Regions from separate parts of the Arcicella lustrica genome, predicted to be linked through region 3. Evidence: riboswitches for the same ligand, from Rfam matches in the RefSeq annotation. Region 3 holds a riboswitch; each other region holds the start of a gene.
The links. Region 3 has a riboswitch for S-adenosylmethionine ahead of VB798_RS04665 (hypothetical protein). Riboswitches for the same ligand answer to the same signal wherever they lie in the genome.
Positions count from the first base shown of each region.

Region 1 (10,066 bases), on a different contig from region 3:
AGTGCTGCTAATAACATTCCTTATTCAATCAAATATCGTGCTGTAGCATAATTGCCTGAGATTATCAATTTTGAAGCCCCCTTTGAATAAGCTTATCAAAAGGGACATCAAAATTATTTACTAAGCCAACATCTCCAATTATCAGGAAATGGTTCATTTTTATAAAAAGAGCGAGCTAAAGTTATTAAAAATCCATATCCAGCTTTTTCTGTTCTAAAAAGTACTTTTTCAGCTTTCTTTTTATTAAGTTTTTCCTTGTATTCTTGTAAAGTTGAAGGAAGTTTAACACTAAATTCTATGTCATATTCATTATGTAAATGCCCTTTGAAAAAACGTTGTTCAAAATCAGGAAAACCTTCAAAATTTGGTATTGCAGTTTGAAGGCTTAATTCTTTATCGAAAAAAATTATACATTCAGCATATAGTTCGTCCAAAGAAAAAATAGTGATGATTTCTAATAAAAATGGAATCAATAAAGAACTTTTATCTGGATAATCCTTTTGTTTTTCATTGGTGGCTTCCAGATGAATTAAGCTATCCATATTATAACCATGATATGGGAATACACTTTTTATCTGTTTTCGTAATATAATTTGTTCTATACAATCTCTTATATAGCGAACTATAAACTCCTCATCTTCTTGAGTTCTATCTATGCTACTCAAAAAGAAATTTACAAGATGGAAAATGGGAATAAAATGATTATCTAAAATAGGTTTACTACATCCTTTTTGATTATTGTCAATCAATGATTTCAAGCTATTTTTTTGATTTTTTAGAAACCTAATTAGTTCATCAACTTTAACAAAAGCATTATTTAACTCGTAGTAATATACCAAATTATCCATATACTCGAATGCTCGCATTGAATATCCTATGTTTTCAAATCCTAAACCAGAAGGGATAAAAAGCCCATTTTTAAAAGAAGCTACTTCCCATGTTTTAGAAAAATATTCATTATAAAATTTAAGTTGAGTATTAAGTAATCTGTTAAAATTGAATCGATGTTTTTTTGAATTTTCAAAATCATTCACCAATATGAATTCCCATGTATTTAGAATGATATAATTTATACAATGCTTTGCTGGATTAAGATTATCTTTTTGTCGTGCATAACTCCAAACAATCATCATTAGTAAGTTAAGTGTAGCAAACATTTTCAAACGTTGTCTTTCGTTAGAATTAGTTTTATATTCCTGAATAATATTTGAAAAAAGGATTTCTAAATCCTCAAAATTATAATCAGGAACATCTAAAAACATCAATAAACGTTTGAAGGCGTAGGAATTTTTATCATCTGCAAGTAAATACTCCCCAAATAAGTGTTCAGAGAATAAGTCTGTCAAACGGTAAATATCCCAATCTTCAAATACTCCTTCTTCAAAATTTTGTTCTATAAACCCGTTAAATTGAGGCTTAAAATTTTCTTTAACTACTCCATTGTGAACCAGTACAACCTTTTTAGGTAATTTGTCAAAGTCTGGATAACTATTATTTTTATATGCCACATCTTTAATTTCAAGTAAAGACATTCTGATACCATCGTCTTTGTTGAAAGATGTACTATTAACATCTTTATCCGCAAAACCTTTTAACTCAAAATTCCAACAATATTTTAATCCTTTAATCTCACCTAAAGCAACAACGTCTTTTCCATATTGAGACTGTCCTTTTGATTGTTTAGGTGTTGTAATTATTTCAAAGCCCATTGCCTCTAAGAGAAAAACGAAAATATAATCTAATTCTCCATCTTCTTTTAAACTTGATAAGTATTCTCGTACTAAAATTTTCTCAACCATTTTTGCCAGTCTTTAGTGGTTTCCCAGTTTTCGTTAAAATAAAATAAATTATTGAGTGCTTCTTCTTCTGAATCTAAAAATGCTGATTGAGGAATGCTAAAACTGTGTCCAATATTTGTTAAAGGTGTATAGTTATCATTAAGCTCACTTTTAAATCTGCCTCCCTTTAGTAGAATGATAGTGTTCCCAAAAGCCTTCATTATAGGTTGCTCTTTGCGAATTTGTTGTATTTTTTTGTCCATAAAACCATAAAACACTTTTGAGAAAAGAGTGAACATTTTATAGTGTGTATAGGAAGGGTTAAACTCTTTGAGTTCTTGCTTCCTAGCAAAAATTTGGTGATTTATTTCATCTGCTTGATTTAAAATAGTAAGTAATTCATTTTTTAATTCACTTTCACTTAATTCTTCTTTTATAGTATCGGTTAAGTCTTCTTTTTGAAGAACGTTTTCAAATAATACTTTTATAATTAATTGTTGAACAGAGTCTTCTCCTATTTCCAGAATAGGAACAACAAGACGAAACAATTTAGAAAACTTTAGGGTCTGAGGAATAGAAATAGATAAAACCAATATTATTCGCTGTTCTGTACTTAAACCTTTCAAATCATCACCTAAGCGAATCTTAGGATGACATTCAAGTAATTCTTCTAAAAGTTTATGCCCTAAATGACGAAATCTTCCTTTATAATCTGTTAAACATGCTAGAATAAATCGTACAGACTCCTCTGGATAATTTTTAAGAACTTCGGGTAATGATTGTTGAAAAATGTCAATTTTAAATACATGGGAGGTATCATTTATAAATGACAGGAGTATCTCAAAAAAGTATTTCGGGCTTTTGATAGACTTATTTATACACCAATCAAGTGTATAAATATTGCTCCCATTTGTAGAAAGTACAGAAGTTGGGTGATTTGGATTTTGTAAGAATAGTTTCAATAGTTCACAAACTTTTTTTTCTGGGAGTTTTGAGTAGGAAGTAATATTCTCTAAAAAAGAATAAAGAATATTTTGATTTTCATGTGTCAAAAGATTTTTGATACCTTCATAACATCGAGATGTTACATTTTCTTTGGGTAGATTACTTTCCCAAACAATTATGTAAAGTCTCATCAAATTATATAAAGTGTGTATTTCGTTGTTATTGGTCTCTGCTAAATCAAGCATTTTAAGAATATCATCTTCATTCAAATCTTGCTCTATGCGAGTCATCGCCCATAATACAGTGGGCTGAAACTTATCTTCTTTGTATAAATCATTAAAAAACTCAATATTTTCAATGAATGAAGTCGAACAAACGCCTCCAATTAATTGACTTATTAACTTATCATATTTTGAGTCCGAATCAACTTTAAGAGTTTGAATAATTTTTTTGGCTTTATCATTGTTTTGTGAAGCTAATTCGAAAATAATTGACACCCATCCAAGGTGAATTTCATTTTGTAAATCAATAGCTTTCTTAAATAATTTAATGATTAGTTCGATTGAAAAATCTGCTTCAAAAGATATTGAAATAAGTCCATTTAAGAAAATTGAGTCAATTTCATTGGCTTCAAGCTCTTCTATATAAGTGAAAAGGAAGGTTGTATCATAGCCAATGAAATCTCTTAGAAGTGAAATTGATAAATGTTCTTTCAGGAATTTATTCGTATTATAATCTATTTTCTTGCCATCTTGGGACAGGAAGTTTATAATTTTATTTAAGCAGGTAAGTGAATTTTCCCAAGTATGTTTTGGAATGGAATCACATTGTTTTTTAAGAACATCTATAAGATCTTCCATAGGATATTTTTCAAAATCAACAGTAAACCATCTAATTCCTGCCGATGTCATAACTAATTTTAAGGGATAATTTTCTGGCTCACTAAGAATTTCTTCTGAAAAATATAGTGTTTTATGGTTTAAGATTATGTGAGTAAAGTCTTTATGTTCTATCATCATTTATAGTGGCGTTTTAACTTATATTTTTTGAAAGGAGCTTGTGAAAGTAAATAGTCAAAATATTTACCCTTTGTATTTGATTACTAACAAAAATTGCTATTTGTAATTGCAAAACCAAATCTTCCCAAGAGTAATGGCTTTATTGATGCGATAATTATCTCAATTTAAAAAATATAAAGTCTATAGATTTTGTAGTTTAAAAACAATGTTTTAAATTTGTTAACTACTTAATAAAAATATTATCAGCAATGAATTTCAATTATCTAGCTTTAGCAGTTCCTTTCTTCTTGTTTTTAATTGGCTTGGAATTCTGGGTATCAAAAAAGAAAGGAAAACATTTTTATAATTTTAATGATACTGTTTCAAACCTCAGTATAGGGATTGCAGAAAGATTGTTGGATGGTCTGACACTCGGATTATTCTATTTTGTGTACGATTATTTGTACAAGCATTTTGCAATTTTCCACATTCAGCCAAGTGTACTTTCTTGGATTGGTTTGTTGTTGATTACAGATTTTCTTTGGTATTGGTATCACCGTTTAGGGCATGAAGTAAATTTATTGTGGAGTGTACACGTGGTACATCATCAAAGTGAAGAGTTTAATTTTACGGTTTCGGCTCGTATTACTTTGTTTCAAGCAGTAGCACGTACTTTCTTTTGGTCACTTTTGCCAATTGTAGGTTTTTCTGCGGAAATGATTACGACGATATTATTAGTTCATGGTTTGTATCCATTTTTTATACATACTCGTACAGTTGGGAAATTAGGAATCCTTGAATATATTTTGGTAACGCCTTCGCATCACCGAGTACATCATGCCAATAACGAGCAATATTTAGATAAGAACTACAGTGATGTTTTTATTATTTGGGATAAACTCTTTGGTACTTTCGCCGAAGAAATTGAAGAGCCAACTTATGGTTTAACAAAGCCATTAAACAGTAATAGTTTTTTATGGCAACATTTTCATTTCATGCTAGAAATGGGCTATGCTTTTAAATATGCTGAAGGCTGGAGAGAGAAATTAAAAATGCTTTTTGGCAAGCCAGAGCATATTAATCCCACTTATAGAAGAGTATTAGAACAAAAATTTGTGATTCATAAAACCGATAAACTACACAGTACACGCTTTAGAAATTATGTGGTTTTACAGATGACGCTGATTTTAATCACACTATTTGCCTTTTTACTTTTAGAAGGACAATTAGGTTTAGCCACACAAATTGCTACGACTTTCATCATATTAATTACGCTGGTGAATTGTGGAGCCATTTTAGAACAACGTCGCTGGATTTTTTATCTTGAATATATTCGATGTTTTCTGATTTTATGGATTAGCTATATCCACTTTGAAAATACCATTAATCCTTACTTTTTAAGTAGCATTATTTTAATCGTCACGCTGTATTTCAAAACATTGAATCGTCAGTATTTAAGGTTGATTTATGGCTTGCATAATAACTAAACCAGCGTTTTTTGTATTATTTTTAATTACATCAAAATGGAAAACAATCAGTTCTTAAATAAAATATATCTTCGTTTAAAACTCAACAATCAGTTTGAACGAGTGTTGATGTGGTTCATTGGCATTACTATTTATTTGCTAGCCTTTAGCATTTTTATTGGTAAAGCTCCTTTGTTAGATGCCGTTTATCAAACCAAAATATGGTTGGGAGAAGATTTCTTTTTATACGTTGGCGTTGGCTTACTTGCTCAATTGGTCGATGGTTCTTTAGGAATGGCTTATGGCATTACTTCAACTTCTTTTCTTTTGGGTATTGGAGTACCACCAGCTTTGAGCAGTACAAGTGTTCACGTTTCTGAAATGTTTACAACAGGAGCGTCAGCTATTTCGCATTACCAATTCAAAAATATCAATAAAAAACTATTCAGAGCTTTGCTTTGGGGCGTAGTTGGTTCTGTGGCTGGTGCTTATTTACTTTCTGAAATTATTGATGGAAATTTCATCAAACCATATATTTCATTGTACATGTTGATACTTGGTTTTGTGATTTTGAAGAAAGCATTTCAGAAAAATATCGCTAAACGCAAAACCAAAAGAGTAGGAATTTTAGCGATTTTCGGAGGATTTATGGATGCCATCGGTGGCGGTGGCTGGGGACCAATCGTTACTTCATCTTTATTAGGTCAAGGCAGAAACCCTCGTTATGCCATTGGTTCAGTGAATGCGGCTGAGTTTTTAATTACGCTTTCAAGTGGATTGACTTTCTTATTTTTTGAAGGCGTTAATTCTTGGCAAATTATTTTAGGTTTAGTAGTTGGTGGAATTATTGCCGCTCCTTTTGGTGCAATTTTAATCAATAAAGTACCAAGAGGACCATTGATGTTTATCGTTGGTTCAGTCGTGATTTTCTTAAGTTTCAGGACTTTATGGACAATAATTCCTGATTTGTACTTATTTATTTCGAAAGTGATTATTCATTAGTAAAGGCTAAAATTATGAAAAAATGGAACCTCATATTAATCGTACTTTTCTGGTTTTCAAATAATTCACTTGCGAATGATTTTGAATTTACACCTAATCTACAAAACGCTTACAGCGAATTATGTAAACTAAAGGTACAACACGCCAAACAATTGTTAGCCAAAGAACCTGCCAATAATGGTATCAGAATTTGGTTGGAAGATTTTGCAGACATGATTGTACTTTTTGCTAGTGAAGATGAAAAAGAATATGAGCGTTTGGCAGAAAATGAAGATAAGCGATTAGATTTAATTGAAGACTTAGACGAAAACTCGCCTTACAATAAATTTGTTCAAGCAGAAATAAAACTTCATTGGGCTTTAGTAAAAATGAAATTAGGACACGAAACCAAAGGAGGTTTTGATGCGATTTCAGCCTATAAATTGTTGGAAGAAAATCGTAAAAAATTTCCCAATTTCACAGCGAACTATAAGAATTTAGGCGTTTTTCATGTCATGATTGGTTCAGTTCCTGAAAATTATCGTTGGGTTACAAAACTCTTGGGATTAAAAGGAAATATTCAACAAGGCTTGAAAGAATTGAATATTGCCATCAATGATAAAATCGTCGGTAAAGAAGCCAAGTTTTATCAATTGTTTATACAGTCGAATGTACTGACTTTGAATGATGATGAACGTCAAGAAATAACACAATTTGTAAACAACAATCCTGATAATTTGGCGATTAGCTTTTTGGCGACTTCTATTTTAATGAGGGATAATAAAAGTGAAATCGCACAGAAAATTTTGCAGACAAGAGCAAGTGGTTCAGGATATTTAGCAATGCCGATTTTCGATTTGTATCAAGCTGAAATTTTATTCAACAAAGGCAATTATCCGCAGGCTATTCAGTATTATCAAAATTATTTGAAAAATTTCCGAGGACATAGTTTTTTGAAAGATGTAAATTTTAAATTGTTCTTGGCGAACTGGCTGACGAATAATCCAGATAAAGCTTTGAATCATTTGGCAAAAATTCCGAATGTTGGGAAAAAGCTTTCTGAAACAGATATTATTGCGCAAAATTTTTATGAACAGTTTCAGAAAACAAAGATTTATCCGAATAAAAATCTTGTGAAAGCGAACTATGCTTTTGAAGGAGGACATTATGCAGAAGCATTAGAATTTTTAGATAATCTTGATGAAAACTCTTTTACGGCACAATTAGATAAAGCAAATTTTAATTTCAGAAAAGCCAGAATTTTACAAAAATTAAATGCTCAGAATCAAGCAATTCCTTATTTTGAGCGTGCTATGGCACTTTGTGCAGGCCAGAATTGCCATTTTGGAGCGAGTTCTTCTTTACAATTAGGATATATTTATCAGCAAAAGAATGATAAATTAAAAGCTAGAATGTCTTTCGAAAAAGCCATTGCCTATAAAAAACATGAGTATAAAAATTCTATTGATAACAAAGCGCAAGCAGCGTTAACCGAAATGGGAATTTGATATATAATTTGAAAAATTGAAGAAATAAATTCCTAAAATATTTGGATTACTCATTATAAAAATAGAACTTTGTCTATCGAATAAATAGATTTATAAAGAACGAAGGGAGAGATAAGGCTCAACGAACTTCTGGCAACCTGTTACCACCAACAAGGTGCCCCAACCTTATTCTAATGATAAATCAGAAGAAATCAAATTACACATTTTGTTTAATCAAGGAATAGCACTTGCTATTCCACAATCTAATACATCATGAGACGTATATTTATTATCGTTGTATTAATTTTGTCGTTTGTATCGGCAAAAGCCCAGCAAGTAAATCAGATTGCTAATTGGAAATATACTTATTCAAATCCTAATTTTAAAGTAGGAGATGAAGTAGAATTGATTTTTACGGCGAATATAGAAAAAGGTTGGTCATTGTACTCTAATGACTTCAAAGCGGATATTGGTCCTCAACCAACTACTTTTTGGTTTGCAGAAAATGGTTCTTTTGAATATGACGGAAAAATTACGCCAGTTGCTCCCTTAAAGAAGCTAGATAAAAACTGGGGATTTGAAGTAACCTACTTTAAAGACAAAGCGGAATTCAGAACAAGAGTAAGAATTGTTGAACATGCCTTAGATATTTTCGGAGGGATAAAAGGACAATTTTGTAATGATAAAAAAGGAGTCTGCATTCCATTTGAACAGAAATTTCAGTTTTAGGAATTAGTTAATTTAGTTTATATCATTCATTTACATTTCATCAATAAATACAGATTACAGTGAAAGGAAAAAACCTTTTAAACCTATTGACTTGAAAATTGAACCTTCAACAATCTAAACAACATAAAAAACACCATGGAGATTTATTGTGATAACGCTGCGACAACTTCCTTAGATTTGGAAGTATTAGATACGATGATTCCGTATTTGACTAATCATTTCGGAAATCCATCATCTAGCCACGCTATTGGAAGAAAAGCCAGAGAGGCCGTAGAAGAGGCTCGTCATAAAATTGCGAAGCTTTTAAACGCTTCTGAAAATGATATTTTCTTTACTTCTGGTGCAACAGAGGCAAATAATTTGGCAATTTCTGGTGCAATTAAAACTTATGAAGTCAGAAATGTTATCACAAGTAGATTAGAACATAAAGCCGTTTTACAAACATTAGGGCAGTATAGTCAGCATAATGATTTAGAAATTGATTTTGTAAGACTTGATAATAGAGGCAATGTAGATTTTGAGCAATTTGAATGGCTTTTGAAAAATAATCAGCAAACACTCGTGAGTTTGATGCACGGCAATAATGAAATTGGGAATCTGACAGACATAAAAAAAATTGGAGAAATCTGTAAAAAATACGATGCTATTTTTCATAGTGATACCACACAGACTATCGGGAAACATAGATTTGATGTCACAAAACTTTATATTGATTACATCGTTGGTTCGTCGCATAAATTTCATGGTCCTAAAGGGGTTGGGTTTATTTACATCAATAAATACAGAAAAATTCAACCACATATTTACGGCGGTGCTCAAGAGAGAGGAACAAGAGGTGGAACCGAAAACGTGGCTGGTATTGTAGGAATGGCAAAAGCCTTGGAAATTGCTTACAGAAATTTAGAAGAGTACGAAAATTATGTGGCTTTCTTGAAATCAAAGATGATTACGGCCTTGCATGATTTGTTTGGAGATGAAATTTCATTTAACGGAGAAAGTGATTCTACTACCGATAGCTTACCCAATATTTTAAACGTTGCTTTCCCGAATTTAAAGAAAGGTGGAGTATTGGTAAATCGTTTAGATGCACTTGGAATAGCGGTTTCTGGAGGAAGTGCTTGTTCTAATTTAACGAATAATGGTTCACATGTTTTAAAAACGTTGAATCGTAATCTTGATAAAGACAGCGTTCGTTTTTCATTTTGTAAATATAACACACCAGCTGAAATCGACTTGATTATAAAAGCTATTGTGGATATTTACGAGCAAGATATTTTCGTAAGAAAGTCAGTTCAAAATAAATCAGCGCAATTAATTTATGCTTAATTTTTGATTTTGCATGGTTCTTTTAGATAAAATTAGTATCTTTGTCTATCGAATAAATAGGATATAATATTAATATTTAAGCGACAGCTTTGTCAAATCTTTCAGGAAAGTCGGTGGTTGACTCTCTTTAGTTTTGGCGGGCTGTCGCTTAAATTTTTACAAACCTACTTATTCTGACTTACAAACGGAAATAAAGTAGATTCTACATGTGATGAATTCATCAATCCTTCCAACTCCTTTGCTTTTTCAGGAAATTGCTTGGCAATATTTTTACTTTCAGCTGGATCTTTTGCTAAATCATATAATTCTACTTCATTCTTAGGATTTACAGAAGCATTCAATTTTACGGCTTTCCA
Region 1 is NZ_JAYGIM010000006.1:103,621-113,686, forward strand. Features, by position in the region: gene VB798_RS08345 (redoxin domain-containing protein) at 1-51, shown strand, start outside; gene VB798_RS08350 (hypothetical protein) at 114-1,799, opposite strand; gene VB798_RS08355 (hypothetical protein) at 1,781-3,742, opposite strand; gene VB798_RS08360 (sterol desaturase family protein) at 3,991-5,208, shown strand; gene VB798_RS08365 (sulfite exporter TauE/SafE family protein) at 5,245-6,189, shown strand; gene VB798_RS08370 (tetratricopeptide repeat protein) at 6,204-7,676, shown strand; SAM riboswitch class I at 7,764-7,859, shown strand; gene VB798_RS08375 (protein-disulfide reductase DsbD domain-containing protein) at 7,929-8,384, shown strand; gene VB798_RS08380 (cysteine desulfurase family protein) at 8,520-9,710, shown strand; gene VB798_RS08385 (arylsulfatase) at 9,875-10,066, opposite strand, start outside.
Region 1: it holds a riboswitch for S-adenosylmethionine, as region 3 does, so the genes downstream of both, VB798_RS08375 (protein-disulfide reductase DsbD domain-containing protein) here and VB798_RS04665 (hypothetical protein) in region 3, are expected to answer to the same signal.

Region 2 (10,066 bases), on a different contig from region 3:
TCTCCAGCATGGCAATTGGAACAATTCCCTTTTCCAATAAAAATAAGTCGTCCACGAATTGCTTCCTCACTCATCGCCGAATCGTCTCCATTAATGTAGCGGTCATAAGGAGTATTGGCGGTTTCTAGTGTTTTTTGATAAGCTGCCAAGGCGTCTCCCAAGAGTTTTTCAGTTACTTGAGATTTATAGATTTTCTTGAACGCTCTACTATATACTTTATGTTCATTTAACCTTGCTACTGCTTGCTCAATGGGCAAATTCATTTCAGTGGTAGAGATAATGGGCTGAATAGCTTGTTCTTCTAGCGAATTAGAACGACCATCCCAAAATAAATGAATTCTACCTGCTAAGTTCATGGCAGAAGGAGTATTTCTATCTGTCAGAATACCATCAACACCTACACTAAATTGTGTGGTATCTGCAAAAGCCAACTCTGGTTTATGGCATGATGCACAACTCAAAGTACGTTTAGAAGACAAAATTGGGTCAAAAAATAATTTCTCTCCTAAAGTTACTTTCGTGATAGGCTCATTTTCTTGCAAACGATACTGAAAACTCATCAAAACTATACAAGCTAACGTGAGTATGTAGAAGTACTTTTTCATCGTAATTCATTTAAATATAAAAAGAAGCGTTGGAAGTTTAGAGGTACAAAAGCTCAAAGATTTTTGTACCTCTAAATTTCATAAGTATTTACAGATTCACTATTTATCTGCCCTTAAAATAGTGAATCTCATACTTATTTACCTGTAGCTTTTGCTGCGGCTGTTCCTGTTTGAGCTACCAAATTAACGGCTAATTCAAAATCATTGTCGATTGCTTTGTCGCCAAGGTTCTCAAAAAAGTTTTTTGAACGAAACTTAATATCATACTTGGTGCGGTCAACCAAAATTTTCGCTTGAGCCGTCGTTTTGTTTTTTTCTACTTTTACAGTAGCTGGAAACTTCACCTCATTAGTAATGCCTTTGATGGTAAGTTTTCCTGAAATTTCATAATTCTCACCTCCTTTCGGTACAACAGAAGTAGTTACAAATTTTGCTTTAGGGAATTTTTCTACACTAAAAAAATCATCCGCTTTTAAGTGTCCAACCAATTTGGCATTATAATCTTTGTCAGTCAAATCGGTTACTGTTAGCGACGTTAAGTCAATTTCAAAAGTGCCACTTTTTAGTTTATTGTTGGCTGTTACTAAACTTCCAGTACTCAAGGAAATATTTCCTGTATGTTCTCCTGTTACTTTCTTTCCTGTCCAGACAAGTTTACTTGATTGACTATCAACTGTATAAACAGTATCGTTCCCTTTATTTTTGTCGTTTGCTTTTGCACCAATTGCTAAAGCCAATACACTCGTTAGGATAAGCGTGATTTTTTTCATGATTAAATTATTTAAATGAAGATTGATTTTATTTTAAAGCTACTTCTGTACTTGGAACAGGTTCTGCAATGAGTTTATCTAATTCTTTGTTCCATTTTTTAACATATTGTTTGAAGTATTTTCCTGTTACTTCACCCGTATAACCCGTATGGATTTGTTTTACTTTTCCGTCTCTGCCGATGATGATAGTCGTAGGAAAAGCTATCATTTTATTGAGGGCTACAAATTTTTCTGAAGCCACTTTTTTATCTGCAATACCTCCAAATAAAATATCGTATTGGATGTCATACTTTTCTTTCAGTTTTCCTAAAGTGTATTTTGCATAAGCTAAATCGTCTTTTTGTTCAAAACCAACAGCGATGGCTTCAACACCACGAGCTTTATTGGCTTTATACCAAGGCGATAAAAACTGTGTTTGGTCTGTACAGTTCGGGCACCAAGTGCCAATTATTTCAACAATTACTACTTTGCCTTTGTATTTATCATCACTTAATGAAACCTGCTTACCGTTTAAATCTGGTAAAGTAAAATCAAGTTTTTCATAGCCTTCTTTCAAGAAAGTCAATGCATACGGATCTGGCAGTTCTGCTTTTTTATCTTTTACGCCTTCAAATTTTACATTGTTATAAATGCCTAAACCGACTTCTCCCTTGATACTTTTATCAGGATTTATTTTTCCACGAATTAACCAAGGACTTGGCCCAGAAAAGCCCGTCAACGTAAATTCATCGCCTTGAACAATTCCTTCCAATTCACGAGTGTCGCCAGTTACTTTCAAAAATACGCCTTTGAGTTTATTGCCTTTTTGCTCAAAAACAGCTATTTGATCCGCTACTGGCTCTTTACTTAAAATTTTAATTGCCCACTTTCCTGATAAGTTATGGTTCGATTGAATCTCTTTGGCTGGTTCTACAAAACGATAGGTTTTACCATATTCAGCCACAAAGGGAAGGAAATTTCCTTTGAAATTAGGAACAAGACTTTTGTACACACCCGACAGCGTTCCATCATCATTCACTTTTGCGACTAGTGCAGCATCATAAGTATTCATTTTGATAAATACTGAATCTTTTGCGATTTGCTGTACATGAAAATCGTCCCTTCTTGAGCCATTGATTAACGTGAAAGTTGCGTGTTCAGCATCCTTTCCTTTTACCTCGAAATTAAAAGGAACTTGTACTTCATTCACTTTAAATTCACCACGCCAAACCCCTTCTTTGATAAATTTATTTTGTGCATTTGCAGCGTTGAAAGTCAATGAGCCTACAGCTAAATAAGCGATTGATAGTAATTGGTTTTTAGTTTTCATTTGATTCAGTCGGTTGTTTTTATTATTCTATTAAGTTTATAGATTAAGTATATTATACAATCGTAATTTTGATTACACTATAAATAAATACTTATTAATTGATACAGTATTGAAGGTGAAATAGCAAAAACGCAATTCCCATCAATGCTTAATCAAGCATCATCGTAAAAAAATTGATTGTATGTACGATTTATCCTTAGAATTAGGTTGGGGCACCTTGTTGGTGGCTAACAGGTTGCCAGAAGGTCATTGAGCCTAGTCTCTCGCTTCGTTCTTTATAAATCTATTAATTCTATAGGCAAAGTTAATTAATTTAATTTTAGAAAAACAAATGTTTGAGTAAAAAAACTCAAAAAAATAATTTTCTTGGAGATTTGTGACTAAGAAAAAGGTTTAATTAGAGTCATTCAAGGCATCATAATGATGGCAAGTGCGAGTACTTGCACCAGTTGGAAGAGCAATAAAATACTTTATTTTGTATTTATAATCTTGAAAGAAAATCTTTACTTTTCCAAGACTACTAATATTTTTATAACATTTCCAATATCTCTTTTTTCTGTAAAACCAAGTAATAAGCCAATGTCAGCATTTTTAGGAAAGCATATAGCACAACAAATTTCAATCTCAGAGACTGATATTACTCAAATATTAACTTATTTTAAGCCTCGTGTTTATGAAAAAAAAGCCTGTTTGCTACAAGAGAATCAATCTTGCAAAACATTATATTTTGTCGATAGAGGGTGCTTGCGTTTGTTTTTTTGTGATGACAAAGGGATTGAGCAAACGATACAGTTTGCGATAGAAGGCTGGTGGATGACAGACCTCACAGCTTTTCATAGTGGAAAAACAGCAGAATTCAGTATTCAAGCCATTGAAACGACGGAAGTAATGGAGATTGATAGAGATACTTTAGAAGAATTGTTGAAAGACTTTCCGCAAATGGAACGCTATTTTAATAAAATCTATCAAAGAGCTTATGCTGCTTCTTTATTGAGAGTAAAGCACATTTTTACTTTTTCCAAAGAAGCATTTTATCAGTTGTTTAGTAGCAAATATCCTCAATTTATTCAACGCATTCCGCAGAAAATATTGGCTTCTTTCTTGGGATTTACCCCTGAGTATCTTAGTGAATTAAGAAAAAAAAGTATGAAACATTAATTAAATTTAAACCATAAATGCTTACTTAAACCAGCTTAAGTTTTTTTGAAATTCTGTGACCGACCTTTGTAAGGTAATATTTAAAACAACAAAATATCAATCAAAGGAAATGGAACAGAGAATTAAAATTCAAGATGTACAACCAGCTGCTTGGAAAGCAATGTATGGTTTAGAAACTTATTTGGCTTCAACAGAAGTAAGTAAAACACATAAAGAATTAATCAAAATAAGAGCATCCCAAATCAACGCTTGTGCTTTTTGTATTGATTTACACACGACAGATGCAATTAAAAATGGAGAAACTACCAAACGTATTTTCTTATTAAATGCTTGGAAAGAAACAGATATTTTCAGCGAAGAGGAGAAGGTTGTATTGGCAATTGCTGAAGAAATTACGCTTATCCATTTAGGAGGTCTTTCTGACAAAACTTATCAAAAAGCAAAAACCATTTTTAGTGAAAGTTACATTGCACAACTTATTATGGTGGCAGTAACCATTAACGCTTGGAATCGCATTGCTATTAGTACTCAGCTACCAGTGGCTCATTAATGTTGGAAGGATTTTTAAAAATAAAAATTGATTTTTCTATTAGCGGGCGAATTAATTCACCCGCTAATAGAAAAATTTAAATAGCTTCTTGAACATTTAAGATAACCCTAAAGCTCCATTACAAAAGCATATTTCCCTGAACCTAACTCCAAACTTCCCTCCTGACTCACTTTAAGGCTCGTGCCATTTTCAATAATGGAAGCTATCTTTTTAGTCGGAAAAGTCAGCGTTGCGGTAGTATTCGCTGGGATTTCTACTTCCCAAGTCAGTTTTCCACTGTCTATTTTCCAAGCAGAAGCAACAATTCCGTAATTAGTTTTCAAGCTACCTTTGGCATAAGTCAGCCCCCCTCCTATTTGTGGTTTGATGACAATTTCTTTGTAACCCGCACCATCAAATTCTTTGGTATCAATGCCTGCAATGTTTCTGTACATCCAGTCGCCTACAGCTCCATAAGCGTAGTGATTGAAGGAAGTCATGCCCGGGTCTTGGAAAGTACTGTCTGGTTTCATGCTATCCCAACGTTCCCAAATTGTTGTTGCACCATGCGTTTTGATTGGATATAACCAAGACGGATAAGTATCTTGTAAAAGCAATTTATAAGCTACATCATTTCTATCAAATCGGCTCAAGACTGGGTTCAAGAAAGGCGTTCCTAAGAAACCCGTCGTTAAGTGATAGTTATACGATTTGATATTATTCACCAATCTTTCAACCGCTTGCGGACGAAGAGCTTCAGGTAACATATCAAATTGTAAAGCCAAAATATATGCCGTTTGTGTTTCTGAAATCAATTTTCCAGATTCAGTCATGTATTCTTTTTGGAATTGTTTTTTAACTCTTCCTAATAGTTTTTCATAGTTTTGCACATCCTCTGTTTGTCCTAATATTTTACCCGTGTTAATCATCAACTGTACACTGTAAGCATAAAAACATTGTGCTACCAAATAGTTATCAGTAATGGCAGATTTCATTCCAATCATTCCTTTTGAATCGTCAACACGATACGAAAGCCAGTCGGCAAATTGGAAACCTGTATTCCATAAATCATTTTTAGCAGCTTTATGAATATACTCCACGCTTTTCTTCATCGTTTCGTATTGTGTTTCAAGTACTTGCTTGTCGCCAAAAGCGACATAAACGTTATACGGAATGATAATTCCTGCATCGCCCCAACCAGCCGCTTGCGATGGTCCATCATTCAACACATTTGGGATTACGTGTGGCACTGCTCCGTTTGAAAATTGGTCTGCCGTGACATCTTTCAACCATTTTGCAAAAAACTGATTCGCATTGAAATTATAAGATGCCGTTCTTGAAAATACTTCGGCGTCGCCCGTCCAACCCAAACGCTCATCTCGTTGAGGGCAGTCGGTCGGAACATCTAAGAAATTACCTTTTTGTCCCCACTGAATATTTTTCTGTAATTGATTCACTAAAGGATTTGAGGTTTCAAAGTTCCCAGTTTGTTCCATATCTGAATACAAAGCATAAGCCGTAAAATCTTCTGGATTGACTTTCCCATCCATACCTTCTACTCGCACATATCTAAAACCAAAAAATGTAAAATGTGGCTCGAAGAAATCTTTGCCATTACCACTCAAAATATAAGTTGCCTGTGCTTTTGCCGAACGAAGGTTGGTAAAGTACGGATTTCCAAATTTATCCATCATTTCAAAATGCGAAAGTGTAATTTTATCGCCCGCTTTTCCTTGTGCTGAAAGTGTTATCCAACCCACCAAATTTTGTCCAAAATCTAAAATTGTTTCGCCATTCGTTGCCTTGAATACTTTCACTGGTTTAAACGTTTCATGCTTTTTAATGGGTTCATTCACCGAAGCATTAAGATAATCAGTAGGGAAATTTTTCTCCACAGCGTTTTTCCAATTAGCATCATTAAATGCCACACTTGTCCAATTGGCTGTTCTTTTACGAGCATCTATTACTTCTCCATCATAAATTTCAGCGAAACGAATATCACTTTCTGTTACTTTCCACGAATTATCCGAAACAATACTTTCTTTTGAACCATCCGAGTAAGTCAATTCCAATTGAAAAAGTAAAGCTGTTTCTTTTCCATAAATATTTCGCTGTTTTAGCCAAGCCAAACGTGTTCTGTACCAACCACTTCCCAAGGTTGCGCCAATGGCATTTTTTCCAGAAGTAATCAAATTGGTAACATCATAAGCTTGGTATTGCAAATGTTTGTTGTAGCTCGTCCAACCAGGAGTCAGGAATGCGTCGCCTACTCTTTTGCCATTCAGTTGGATTTCGTACAAACCTCTTGCCGTTACAAAAGCTGTTGCATTGACGATTTTCTTTTTTGTGTCAAAACTCTTTCTAAACATCGGCACAACACCATTTACGGTGTCGTTTACAAAACCAGAATTTATCCATTTGGCTTTCCAATCGCTTTTATTTAAAGCTGTTTGGAAATTGGCAGTTGCCCATTCTGACGTTTGTCCTTGATTATCCCAAGCTCTTACTTTCCAAGTAATAAGTGTATTTGAAGGCAGTTTTTCTCCTTGGTAAGCATTAAAAATAGATGTTTCAGCATTTACTTTGCCACTATTCCAGATGACATTTCTGCCATTTTTTACTTGAATTTCATAAGCAATTTGCTTTACATTTTTCTTTTCTGAAACGAGTTGCCAGCTAAATCTTGGCTTTTCAGCATCAATACCAATTGGGTTCTGTTGGTTTTCAGTTCTGAGATTTTGGAGCTTTAACTGAGCAAACAGTGTATTTGCCATTAAAAAGCAAAAGAGAAATAATAGTTTTAATTTCATGTTAATTTGAAAATTGGATAAGATAAATTTTATAAAACACTGATAATGAGCATATTTAAAAGTAATCCTATAAGACTAAGACTCTTCAACACACATCATCATCAAATAAGTATAAATATATCTTGGAATAAAACAAGTACTCTCATGTACTTACCTTTAAATACGCCATTATTTCATGTTACACTACCCTATCCTGCTTATTACAAATTGATTGAACTTAAAATCATAATCAAACAAAAAACGCCCCGTTTCCGAGGCGTTCGAGTATATATAAGTGGTTAGAAATTATCGTCCCATCCAACCGCCATCAACGGTTAAAATTGTTCCTTGTACATATTTTGAAGCATCCGAACAAAGGAAAACTGTTGCTCCTTTAAAATCTTCGGTTTCACCCCAACGTCCAGCAGGAATTCTATCTAAAATACTTTTTGAACGATTTTCGTCTCCACGCAAAGCTTCCGTATTGTCCGTAGCAATATAACCTGGAGCAATGGCATTCACGTTAATACCTTTTGATGCCCACTCGTTAGCGAAAGCTTTTACCAAACTTCCGATAGCACCTTTACTTGCCGCATAACTCGGCACATTAATTCCGCCTTGGAATGTCAATAAAGAAGCCGTAAATACGATTTTACCTGAACCTTGGGCTATCATCATTTTACCAATCTCACGAGTAAGAATAAATTGAGCATCCAAATTAATACTCAGTACATTATCCCAATATTCATCTGAATGTTCTGCAGCAGGATTTCTTAAAATTGTACCTGCATTATTCACCAAAATATCAATGACTGGAAAATCCGTTTTTACTTGATTGATAAAAGTATAAAGAGCATTTCTATCCGAAAAATCACATTGATAGGCTTTGAAATTTCTGCCCAATGCACTTACTTCTTTTTCTACTTGGCTACCTTCGAGTTCCAAGGAAGCCGAAACGCCAATAATATCGGCACCAGCTTCTGCTAAAGCTAAAGCCATTGCTTTACCGATTCCTTTTTTACAACCTGTTACTAATGCAATTTTGCCATCAAGGCGAAATAAATCGAGCGTGTTCATTTTTGTTTTGTTATAAATGCTTTATAATAATCTCGTTAATGTTACAAAACAATATACTTTTCAAGTTAATCAAGCAATTCTCTTTGAAATTTTATAGAGAAAAGGCACATTTCAATAATATCTGTCATGATTGAGACGAAATTATCCAAAAATATTTAATCACAGTCTTTTCTATCAATACAAATTTAAGTAGTCAGTTAGCAATTTTCTTAAATTTATTCCTGCAATTTAAAAATATAATTTTAAATTTACAGGAATAAATTTTATCATTATGATTCAACGAGAGCTTAGTTCAGAATTACTTTTTAGGGTAAATAATTTTCCTGTTTCAGCGATATTGGGCCCTAGACAAGTAGGAAAAACGACTTTGGTTAAAGCTATTCAAAACGAGCTACCGAAAGAAAGTATCTATTTTGACTTAGAGATACCCTCTGATTTGAATAAATTTACAGTTGACCCTGAATTATTTCTCAAAAACTTACAGCATCAAACTGTTATTTTAGATGAAATTCATCGGCTACCTAATATTTTTGTCTTACTCCGTGGCTTAATCGACCAACAACGTGAAGCAGGTCGATTTATACTTTTGGGTTCGGCTTCGCCAGATTTACTAAAAAATACGGCTGAATCGCTCGCTGGCAGGATTTCATATTTAGAAATGCACCCTTTACATTATCGTGAAATTGCCCCTGAAAGTTATCAAAATCACTGGCTATGGGGTGGATTCCCAGCTGCTTATTTACCTAAAAACGACCGAATCAAAAATCTTTGGCTGAATGATTTTTTGATGAGTTATCTTGAAAGAGATTTACCTCAATTAGGACTTTCAGTTTCGCCATTACTCATGCGCCGACTTTTAATGATGCTTGCTAGTATCCAAGGTGGAATTTTAAATTATTCCACTTTAGCAAATTCACTGGGAGTAAGTCAGCCAACAGTAAAAAATGCTATTGACTTTTTAGAACAAGCCTTTCTAGTACGTCGTTTACAACCTTATTTTGTCAATATTGGTAAACGCTTAGTAAAAAGTCCTAAAATTTATATTCGTGATAGTGGGCTTTTGCATCATTTATTGAATATTAAAGATTTCAATAATCTTTTGGGGCATATCGTTGCTGGCGGTTCTTGGGAAAGCTGTATCATTCAAGAAATCATCAGTATTTTGCCACAAGATGCTTTGCCATTTTATTATCGTTCACAAGATGGCGCCGAACTGGATTTGGTCATCGAACAAGGTTTAGGTATTAAACTCGCCATCGAAATTAAATTGTCAGACTCGCCAACACTTTCAAAAGGCAACAGTATTTCTTTGCAAGATGTAGGCAATCCGCCTTTATTGGTTGTTACTCCATCCGCTCAAGACTATGAACTTCGTCCCAACGTTTGGGTTTGTTCGATTGCTACTTTAGCCCTAAACTTAGCAAAGTTTGGCTTAAACAATTTTCAACTTTAATAATTTTTATTCCTGCATATTCAAAATTACATTTTAAATATGCAGGAATAAAGAACTATTTACTTCATTACACTCTCAATAATATATATTCTCGATTTCTAAAATGGCTAATATTAATTTTTTTTATCTTTTTAAATAAAATACTCGTTCGACAGGTTCAGCTGATTGCACTTTTCCTGCAATACCATATTGCCAAGCAACAATACTTACTTTCATAGGAAGCTTTGCTTTAGGTGGAATTTTAGTAAAAAACACCTGATTATCTTTGATATAGGCAGGTCCTTCTTTTACATAAAATTGAACTGCTAAATTGGCATTTGAAGAAGCGTTTAATATTAGTTTTTTAATACGAACCTTCTGATTAGCAATATTTTTA
Region 2 is NZ_JAYGIM010000010.1:241,041-251,106, forward strand. Features, by position in the region: gene VB798_RS14370 (cytochrome-c peroxidase) at 1-605, opposite strand, end outside; gene VB798_RS14375 (YceI family protein) at 740-1,375, opposite strand; gene VB798_RS14380 (peroxiredoxin family protein) at 1,404-2,684, opposite strand; SAM riboswitch class I at 2,872-2,968, opposite strand; gene VB798_RS14385 (Crp/Fnr family transcriptional regulator) at 3,264-3,842, shown strand; gene VB798_RS14390 (carboxymuconolactone decarboxylase family protein) at 3,952-4,392, shown strand; gene VB798_RS14395 (family 78 glycoside hydrolase catalytic domain) at 4,500-7,181, opposite strand; gene VB798_RS14400 (SDR family oxidoreductase) at 7,467-8,237, opposite strand; gene VB798_RS14405 (ATP-binding protein) at 8,509-9,690, shown strand; gene VB798_RS14410 (hypothetical protein) at 9,814-10,066, opposite strand, start outside.
Region 2: it holds a riboswitch for S-adenosylmethionine, as region 3 does, so the genes downstream of both, VB798_RS14380 (peroxiredoxin family protein) here and VB798_RS04665 (hypothetical protein) in region 3, are expected to answer to the same signal.

Region 3 (10,066 bases):
AAATCAAGGAGCTTCTGAATTTCTTTATTTTCCATGTTTGGACTGTTATAGGGATTACTTTACTCTTTCAGCGTACTCATAAGTACGAGTATCAACTTTAATTTTTTCGTCTGTTTGAATGAATAATGGTACGATAATCGTTGCACCGGTTTCCACTGTAGCTGGTTTTTTAGGAGAATTGGCTGTATCACCTTTAATACCTGGTTCAGTATAAGTTACTACTAATTCTACAAATGGAGGCATCTCGCAAGAGATTGGCAATTCAGTTTCAGCATTAATTAGGATTTCAACTTCTTGTCCTTCTTTCATCAAATCAGCTGCTTCAACCATTTCTTTATTAAGCGTGATTTGCTCGAAAGTGATATTGTCCATAAAAGTAAAACCAAATTCTTCAGCATAAAGGTATTGGAATACTCTACGCTCAACACGTACAGGGAAAATATTTACCCCTGAGTTGAAAGTATTATCAATAACTTTTCCAGAAGTCAATGACTTTAATTTTGTTCTTACAAAAGCAGGTCCTTTACCTGGTTTCACGTGCAAGAATTCAATAATTGAAAATAAATCATTATTGAATTTAATTACTAAACCGTTTTTGATGTCTGCAGTAGTTGCCATTTTTATTATTGATATTGAAAAGTAAATGTCGTAAAAACGAAATCATTCAATCAATATCGCTATTATTTTTTAAATAAATTTTGTTTACTAAGAATAAAGTATCCGCAAAATTAGTCTTTTATTGATAAATAGTAAAATAAATAAATATCAGAAATTTTGCGAGTAACATTGTTGGTCTAATTAGCTTAATAAGCCCATTTTAGATAGATACTACCCCAAGTAAACCCACCACCAAATGCTGCTAAAACAAGGTTATCCCCTTTTTTTAGTTGTGATTCATACTCCCATAAACATAGTGGAATAGTTGCGGCAGTGGTATTGCCATACTTTTGGATAGTTAACATTACTTTGTCGGGACCAATACCCATACGGTTTGCCGTAGCGTCAATAATTCTTTTATTAGCTTGATGTGGTACAAGAAAAGCAACATCTTCACCTGTTAAATTATTACGTTCCATTATTTCAGCAGAAACGTCAGCCATTCTAGTTACAGCAAATTTAAAAACAGCCTGTCCTTCTTGATGAATATAATGTTGACGTTGGTCAATTGTTTCGTGGGTTGGTGGATAAGCACTTCCTCCAGCTTTCTGTATTAAATGATTAGCCCCAGAACCATCTGATTTCAAAATAAAATCTTGAACGCCTAAGCCTTCTGTATTAGCTTCCAACAGCACAGCACCTGCACCATCGCCAAATAATACACAAGTAGTTCTGTCTGTATAATCAACAATAGAAGACATTTTATCAGCACCAACAACAACAACTTTCTTGTATCGTCCAGCTTCAATAAACATTGCTCCTGTTACAAGTGCATTTAAAAAACCTGAACAAGCAGCAGCTAAGTCGTAAGAACCAACATGAGGGATACCCACTGCTTCACAAATAATGTTGGCAGTTGCTGGGAAAAAATGGTCTGGAGATATGGTAGCACAAATTAATAAATCAATTTCCTCTGGCTTAGTATTTGTTTTGGCTAACAAACCTTTAACTGCTTCTATTGCCATGACAGATGTCCCTTTACCTTCGCCACGTAGAATATGACGGGTTTTAATACCCGTTCGGCTCATTATCCATTCATCTGTGGTGTCAACAAATTTTGCAAGGTCATCGTTGGTCAATATATCTTCGGGTACATAACCTTGTACTCCGGTAATTGCTGCAGTGATTTTGGTCATGGTTATATGGGAAATGATCGAATGACAAAATGTTTGAAAAATCAAATCATGAAATTAGATTTTTGCAAATAGATTATTCAAAACCTTAAATTCGCTCATTCTGTATTACTTTAAGCAAACGCTTTTTTAATTTTTTCAGTAAGCTTAGATTCAACAATGCGGTGGCATAGATGAACCATGTTTTTGGTAGCAAGTGCCGACGAAGAACCATGGGCGATAACAACGTTTCCGTTTACGCCAATAATCGGACTGCCTCCTACGGCTTCATAATTTGTTTGGTCTATGAAGTCGTCTTTAACGCCTCTTTCAGACAAGATTCCGTACAAAGATTCTCCCATTTTCAAGAGAATATTACCCGTAAAGCCATCCGTTACAATAACATCTGCTTTGGCTTTGAAGAAATCTTTCCCTTCGATGTTCCCAACGAAATTGATTTTTCTTTCTTCTTGGAGTAATTTATAGGCTTGCTGAACGATGACTGAACCTTTTTCTGGTTCTTCTCCAATATTCATTAAAGCAACTCTTGGAGATTCAATACCCATTGTAGCTTTTGCATAGATTGAACCTAAAATACCAAATTGTGCTAACATTTCAGGTTTTACATCGGCATTCGCACCAATGTCAAGAATCACCGCAAGGCTACCATCAATTTGAGGAGCAAAACCAGCAATCGGAGGACGTTGGATACCTTCTATCGTTTTGATAGAAAATAAAGAGCCAACCATCATTGCTCCTGTGTTGCCAGCAGAAGCAAAGACATCAATTACTCCTGTCTTTAAAAGTTTAAACCCAACTCCGATACTGGAATTGGGTTTAGACTGTAATGCTCTTACAGGATGTTCACCCATTTCTATTGTTTCATTAGCTTCCACAATTTCAATGTTAGAACCCTTAAAATTTTGGTTATCAATAATCTGCTGAATTACTGCCGTTTGCCCAATCAAAATGATGGTTACGTCAGCAGGTAATTCTTGAGCTGCCAATACTATTCCTTCAACGATAGCTTTTGGGGCGAAATCTCCACCCATTGCATCAATCCCTATCTTCATTCAATTATTATTTTGTTATTCATTAACAGAATGACAAAAATAACATTTTATGAAGTGTGAAACAGCGTTTTTGTTTGAAAATAGTTTTGAAAACTGATAGTTTTTTATCAAATCTTAGCTTGAATATTGATATTCAGCACATTATGTGATAGACATTTGCCAAAATCAACTAATTATGCTTGAACAGCATAACCTTCTACAACCATTTTACCTTTGTAAAACAAGTTTCCTTCAAATACGTGAGCACGGTGACGTAAGTGAATTTCACCAGTTGTTGGATCTGTAGTGATTGTTTTTGGAGTTCCAAAATCGTGTGAACGTCTTTTATCTCTACGAGTTGTCGAGTGTCTGCGTTTAGGATGTGCCATTTGCTTATTTCTTTATTTTATGATTCTTTATTTATTTAAAAATGTGATTTGCATGTATGGAAGCAAATCATTAATTATTGTTCAATTTCTTTAAAATTGCCCAACGTGGGTCAATTTCTGGTTCATCTTCGTTTGCCTGCTCTTCATCGTCATCATCTTCTGAATCTGCGGTTGAAGTAGAATAAACAATTTCACCTTCGTCATCATCTTCCCAAACTAAATCTTCAAAGTCTTCGTCTGAATCATCATCTTCATCAAAATCTGATAAAAATGTTTGTTCTTCAACTTGAAAACGGGGATGAAGCTTTTTCATTGGTATTTGTAAGCCAATGAATTCATAAATATCTTGGGCTACATTGATATACTGTGTGTTTCTATCAATAAGCATCAATTCATCTGAAATCTCTTCTGTATGGTCAGAAAACTTTAATATCATTTTCTGAGTAATATCTACAGGAAAATCAAAAGTATCTAAACTACGATCACAAGTTAGTTCTACAGAACCTACAATATGATACAATAATTGTATCATTACTTCCGATTTATCTAAGGTAACAGTTGCTTTGAAATGCCCTTTTTCGATTAAATCTTGCTCTAATGCCGCAAAGAAATCATCTCCTCCTTCAAATTCATGCACATAATGCTTGTTTTCAAGGCGGAAGATGTCAATCTTAAATGTATTTAATATGCTCTTTTTCACTTGGTTTCATCGAAAAGACTGCAAAATTAGGGACTATTTTTTACAATGACAAGTATTGAACAAAATATTACAAGTACTTATTGGCAAATATCTTTTCGCTAGCGACCTTTGTTCTATGAAACAAATTATTAAAAACAACCTTTTTTACTTTAGCTTGTATGCAATTGTTTGGCTTTTGGTGCTGATTTGGGTATTAATGCACAGCAAATTCGAGCAAATGGTATTTATTAATCAACGCAATAGTTTGTGGGCAGATTACTTTTTTCAAGGGGCAACACAATTAGGAGAAGGTTGGTTTTTTGTTACTATTATTTTAGTTTACTTATTTATTAGTTATGATAAAGCTTTAATGTTAACCGCATCGCTGGCATTAAGTTCATTACTTTCATCATCATTAAAGCTGAGTTTTGATACACTTCGTCCGCTTAGTTTTTTTGCAGATAAGCATGTCAACTGGCATTTTGTAGAAGGTTTGCAAATTAATATTCATTTGAGTTTCCCATCAGGGCATACCACTACAGCCTTTGCGATTTTTACTTTGCTGACAATCTTCCTTTACAACAAAAAATGGTCTTTACTCTTCCTATTGCTGGCTTGTTTGGCTGGTTATTCAAGATGTTATTTATTTCAGCATTTTCCTGAAGATGTTTTGGCGGGCTCGGTAATTGGTACTTTCAGTAGCCTTGTGGTTTATATCTTAATCAACAGGATGTTAGAAAATAATCCGAAAGAGTGGCATAAACGGAAATTACTCAGTCAAAAAAAAATCCTGAACCAGTAATGATTCAGGATTTTCGATTAATGAATTGCTAAGTTTTTATTTTCCAATTTCTTGAAAAAATCATACATTGGATTGACATCCAACTTCACAAATTTTTGCCAAAGTTTAATGGCTTTAGTAATTAATTGGCTTTCTATCAAAAAGCCATCGTGACCATATAAAGAATCTAAGGCTTGAAAAGTAGCCCCAGGGATGTGTTTCGCTAGAAATGCTTGTTCATTAATTGGGAAAAGTGCATCCGACTTAATTCCCATTACCAAAGTTTTTGCTTTAATCTGCGAAAGTGCCTGAATTGCACCACCTCTGCCACGCCCCACATCTTGCGAATCCATCACTTGTGAAAGTACAAAATAAGAATAAGCATTAAAACGCTGCGCTAACTTTTCACCTTGATAACGCTGATAACTCGTTGCACGATGTACTTTGCCCAAAGGCTCGTCGTTTCTTGCTTGCGTTACGCCATAGGTTTCATAGTTTCTGTATGAAATCAAAGCAGTAGCACGAGCAGCTTTCATGCCTTCAATTCCAGCTTGTGGATTACTTTCTTTCCAAGTAGGGTCAACTTCAATCGACATCCTTTGTGATTCATTAAAAGCAATTCCCCAAGGTGAATGTTGAGCATTAGTCGCAATTAAAATCAGGTTTTCAATCAAATCAGGTTGAGAAATTGCCCATTCTACACATTGTTGTCCACCTAAAGAACCACCTATACAAGTTCTAATTCGATTAATTCCGAGATGTTCACGAAGTAAATCGAATGAATTCACAATGTCTCTAATGGTAATAAATGGAAAAGTATGATAATAAGGTTCGCCAGTATTTGGATTGATAGAAAGCGGACCAGTACTTCCATAATGCGAACCCAAAACATTCACACAAATGATAAATTGCTTATCAGGGTCGAAAAGTTTACCTCTTCCTACCAAACCTTGCCACCAATCTTCCACATCTTGGCTACCCGTAAAGGCATGACAAACCCAAACTACATTAGAGCAGTCTTCGTTCATCTTACCCAAAGATTGATACGCTAGTTCAATTTCTGGTAAAACTCCTCCCGCTTCTAATGCGAAGGCTTTGTTATATTTAAAAAGATTATTCAATGGATAAAAAATGAGCACCAATACTCTTTTTGGGTGAAACCTTTATTTTAAGCAATCAAAAGCTCGTTATTTAATAATTGCTTTTGCAAGTCCTCGAAATTCTCTTCATATTCCCAATACATCAATCTACCATGCGAGCCTGTAACCAAAATATATTTCTCAGAAATAGATTGAATACGTTCGATAGCGACAATTTTCACCATTTTCTGTGGCACAGTTACTTCTTCAACAATTTCCTTATTGCTGGCGTCGAAACCATGAACAATTAGATAATTGCCCGTTGTAAGTTTAATAAATTTTGACATAAAGCTGACAAATTTGGTCATGAAAAAATCATGACGATAAACGAAAATAAATCGTAAACCTGACGAATACTTTACAGCATGAAAAATGACTGGGAGAGTAATCGTAATTGGTTTATATTTCCTAAAAAAGCCCAATAATCAGCTATCTATTTTAGGTAGGAATTAGCACCTTGCCTTTACGAGCGGTAGGTTGCCAGAAGTTCATAGAGCCTATTCTCTCCCTTCTTCTTTATAAATCAATTACTCCGATGAGGCTGAAAACCTCGGAAGAAAATTGACTTGATGATGCAAAGTAAAACCTCAATGCTGGGAAATGCAAATTTTTTGATGATTCTCGTTGAAGAATCTTCTTTCAAAAGCCAAATTCAAAGTATTCATTAAGCTTTGATAGTTTGATTTATACAGATAATTTCCAAGCCAAAGTATAAATAAAGGAGTTTTTAAAATAACTTTGCTTATTCGTGACATTAAAATTGTACATTAACTTATAAAATGCGGGCGGCAAGCCGTTTTTCATCATTATGCCCCAATACGACTTTTTAGTTATCGGCTCAGGCATTGCAGGGCTTTCTTATACAGCAAAAATTGCTTCTTATTTTGAAGAAAAAGGTCAAGATGTTAAAATAGCGATTCTTACCAAAACTGTTGAAGAAGAAAGTAATACAAAATATGCCCAAGGGGGTATTGCTACTGTTTGGAAAGATGATGATTCGTTTGAAAAACATATCAATGATACGATGGTGGCAGGTGATTTTATGTCTGATAAAAGAGCCGTTGAAATTGTTGTAACCGAAGCTCCTGAACGCTTAAAAGAACTGATTTCTTATGGCACTAATTTCGATAAAAAGAATGATGGCACTTATGATTTAGTGAAAGAAGGCGGACATTCTGACCAAAGAATTTTACATCATAAAGATTCAACAGGAAATGAAATTGAAAGAGCACTTTTAGAAAAAGTAAAGTCTTTCAAAAGTGTTGATTTCTTCACGCATTACTTTGCTATCGACTTAATTACGCAACACCATTTAGGCGAAAAAGTAACGAAAGATACGCCTGATAAAAAATGCTTTGGCGCTTATATCCTAAATACTTTTACCGGAAAAACTGAAACTTTTTTAGCCAAAACAACCCTTTTGGCAACAGGAGGAATTGGTCAGGTTTATCAAAGCACGACGAATCCTACGATTGCAACGGGCGATGGTATCGCTATGGCATATCGTGCCAAGGGTTTAGTTGAAGGAATGGAATTCATTCAGTTTCATCCTACTTCTTTGTATCAACCTGGCAAAAAACCTTCTTTTTTAATTTCTGAAGCTTTACGTGGGCATGGTGGTATTCTGAAAAATATTGATGAAACTACTTTCATGGAAAAATATGACGAACGTCTTTCGCTTGCACCTAGAGATATTGTTGCCAGAGCGATTGACTCTGAAATGAAAAAGAATGGAGTTGACCATGTTTACTTGGATACTCGTCATTTAGACAGTGAGGATTTCAAACATCATTTCCCTATGATTTATGAGTATTGCAAAGAAAATCTTGGTTTGGAAATTACTGAAAAAGATATGATTCCAGTAGTTCCTGCACAACATTATTTGTGCGGTGGAATCAAAGTAAATGAGTATTCGCAGACGAATATTAATTTCTTGTTTGCCGCTGGAGAATGTTCTTCAACAGGATTGCACGGCGCTAATCGTTTGGCATCAAATTCTTTACTTGAAGCCATTGTTTATGCGCATAGAGCTTTTTTGAAATCTATTGAAACCTTTGAAGAAAACATCATTCCAAACAATATTCCAGATTGGAACGATGAAGGAACGACGCATCCAGAAGAACTAGTTTTGGTAACAGAAATGGCTAGGGAATTAGAATCTATCATGAGTAATTATGTGGGTATCGTAAGAACTGACCGACGATTAAAAAGAGCTTACGACCGCTTGGAATTGATTTATATAGAGCACGAAGAACTTTATAGACAATCAAAAATTTCTGTTCAAATCAATGAGCTTAGAAATATGATTAATGTAGCTTATTTGGTTATTAAAGATGCTAGAGCTCGTAAAGAAAACCGAGGCTTACATTATAATCTTGATAACATTAAAAATTAATCATACTTATACAAAAAAGCCTGACGCTGTAACTTCGTCAGGCTTTTTTTATGTAATAATCATATTCTTAGAGAAGTAATCCCGCTAAAGTTGCAGACAAATAACTTGCTAAAGTACCACAAATCAAAGCTTTGAAACCTAATTTTGCTAAATCTGTTCTGCGTTCAGGAGCTAACTCACCAATACCACCAATTTGAATTGCTACCGAACTAAAGTTAGCAAATCCGCACAAAGCAAAACTTGTAATAGCCAATGTTTTAGCATCAAGTGTTTCTTTTACTTTCACTAAGTCTAAATAAGCAACAAATTCGTTTACAACCATTTTAGTCCCCATCAAAGCACCCGCAACTTGAGTATCTTTAGCAGGTACACCCATTGCCCATGCAAAAACAGAGAAAACATTTCCTAAAAGGAAGTTCATACTAAGGTTTGGCATTCCGAAAACGTAGAACCCAATATGCCATAAAATTGAATCAATTAAAGCAATCAGAGCGATGAAACCAATCAACATTGCAATTACATTAAAACCAACTTTTAATCCTTCAGAAGCACCAGAAGCAATAGCATCTACTAAATTAGAATGTACTTTTTTGATTTCAAGCTGAACAAACCCCTGTGTTTCAGACCTTTCCGTTTCTGGGTAAACGATTTTAGAAATAACCAAAGCACCCGGAGCAGCCATAATACTTGCCGCCAAAAGGTACGAAGCAGGTACTCCTAATTTGATATAAGTAGCCATTACGCCCCCAGCAATACAGGCAAAACTTCCCGTCATCGAAGCCAATAATTCAGACTTTGTCATTCCTTTTAAATAAGGTTTAATCATAATCTGAGCCTCTACTTGTCCAACAAAAGCCGAAGCCGCATTTGAAAGCGCCTCTGCCCCACTTACTCCCATTAGCCAGTGCATACCTTTTGCCAAAACGGCAATGATTCTTTGCATAATACCAAGATGGTAAAGAATATTTACCAACACAGCTACAAATACAATAGTAGGAATTACTTTGAAAAAGAACACAAAATCATGTCCTGGACCAAACGCTTTTGTCATCAATTCTGGTTGAACCAAAGAACTAAAAACAAATTCTGCACCTTTATCAGCTTTTTCAAGTAACTGATTTACCATCTCTCCTAACTTTGTAAAGAGTGTTTTTCCTATATCAGTTCGTAAAATAAAAACTGCCAAACCAAACTGTAAAGCCAAACCAACACCGACGGTGCGGTAATTGATTGCTTTTCTATTATTCGACATCAAATAGGCAATTCCTAAAATTAATACAATTCCAATAAGTCCTGTGAAACGTTCCATGTACAAAGTGTTAATACCAAATCTTTTATGTGATTGTTGAATGAAAAGTTAAAGATAAGGGAAAAAAGACGAAAGGCGATACTTGCAAAAAACTAAAAGATACTTAACATTTGATTTTGTATTTTTACAAGATTGAAATATGTGTCTTCATCCATATAAAACCTACAATTAAATTCCTAAACGCTTTCTTAATTCAGTAATATGTGCGGTGTGATGTCTGCCATGCCAAGAATACATCCCGGTAACTATTCGAAGTGAATTGGCTTGTTGCGTAGCAGGATGAACAAATGTTCTTTCAAATTGTTCTTCTGTCATCGACTTTAATAATACAATCCATCGCTTATGAAGTACTTCTAATAAAGTCAACGACCATTCGATAGGTCCATTTTTTCCATCTTCTAATTCTGCCCAAAATTGTTCTTCATAAGGTCTAATGGTTGGAGTATCCTCTGTCAATGCTAATTTAAAACGACAATAGGCATTTATATGTGAATCTGCTACATGATTTACAGTTTGTCTCAGTGTCCAACCTTCAGGGCGATAAGGCAATTCC
Region 3 is NZ_JAYGIM010000003.1:296,724-306,789, forward strand. Features, by position in the region: gene accB (acetyl-CoA carboxylase biotin carboxyl carrier protein) at 1-35, opposite strand, end outside; gene efp (elongation factor P) at 55-618, opposite strand; gene VB798_RS04635 (beta-ketoacyl-ACP synthase III) at 804-1,793, opposite strand; gene plsX (phosphate acyltransferase PlsX) at 1,904-2,842, opposite strand; gene rpmF (50S ribosomal protein L32) at 3,016-3,210, opposite strand; gene VB798_RS04650 (YceD family protein) at 3,281-3,910, opposite strand; gene VB798_RS04655 (phosphatase PAP2 family protein) at 4,026-4,691, shown strand; gene VB798_RS04660 (homoserine O-acetyltransferase family protein) at 4,709-5,809, opposite strand; gene VB798_RS04665 (hypothetical protein) at 5,839-6,096, opposite strand; SAM riboswitch class I at 6,206-6,334, opposite strand; gene nadB (L-aspartate oxidase) at 6,618-8,204, shown strand; gene VB798_RS04675 (NupC/NupG family nucleoside CNT transporter) at 8,272-9,513, opposite strand; gene VB798_RS04680 (YfiT family bacillithiol transferase) at 9,682-10,066, opposite strand, start outside.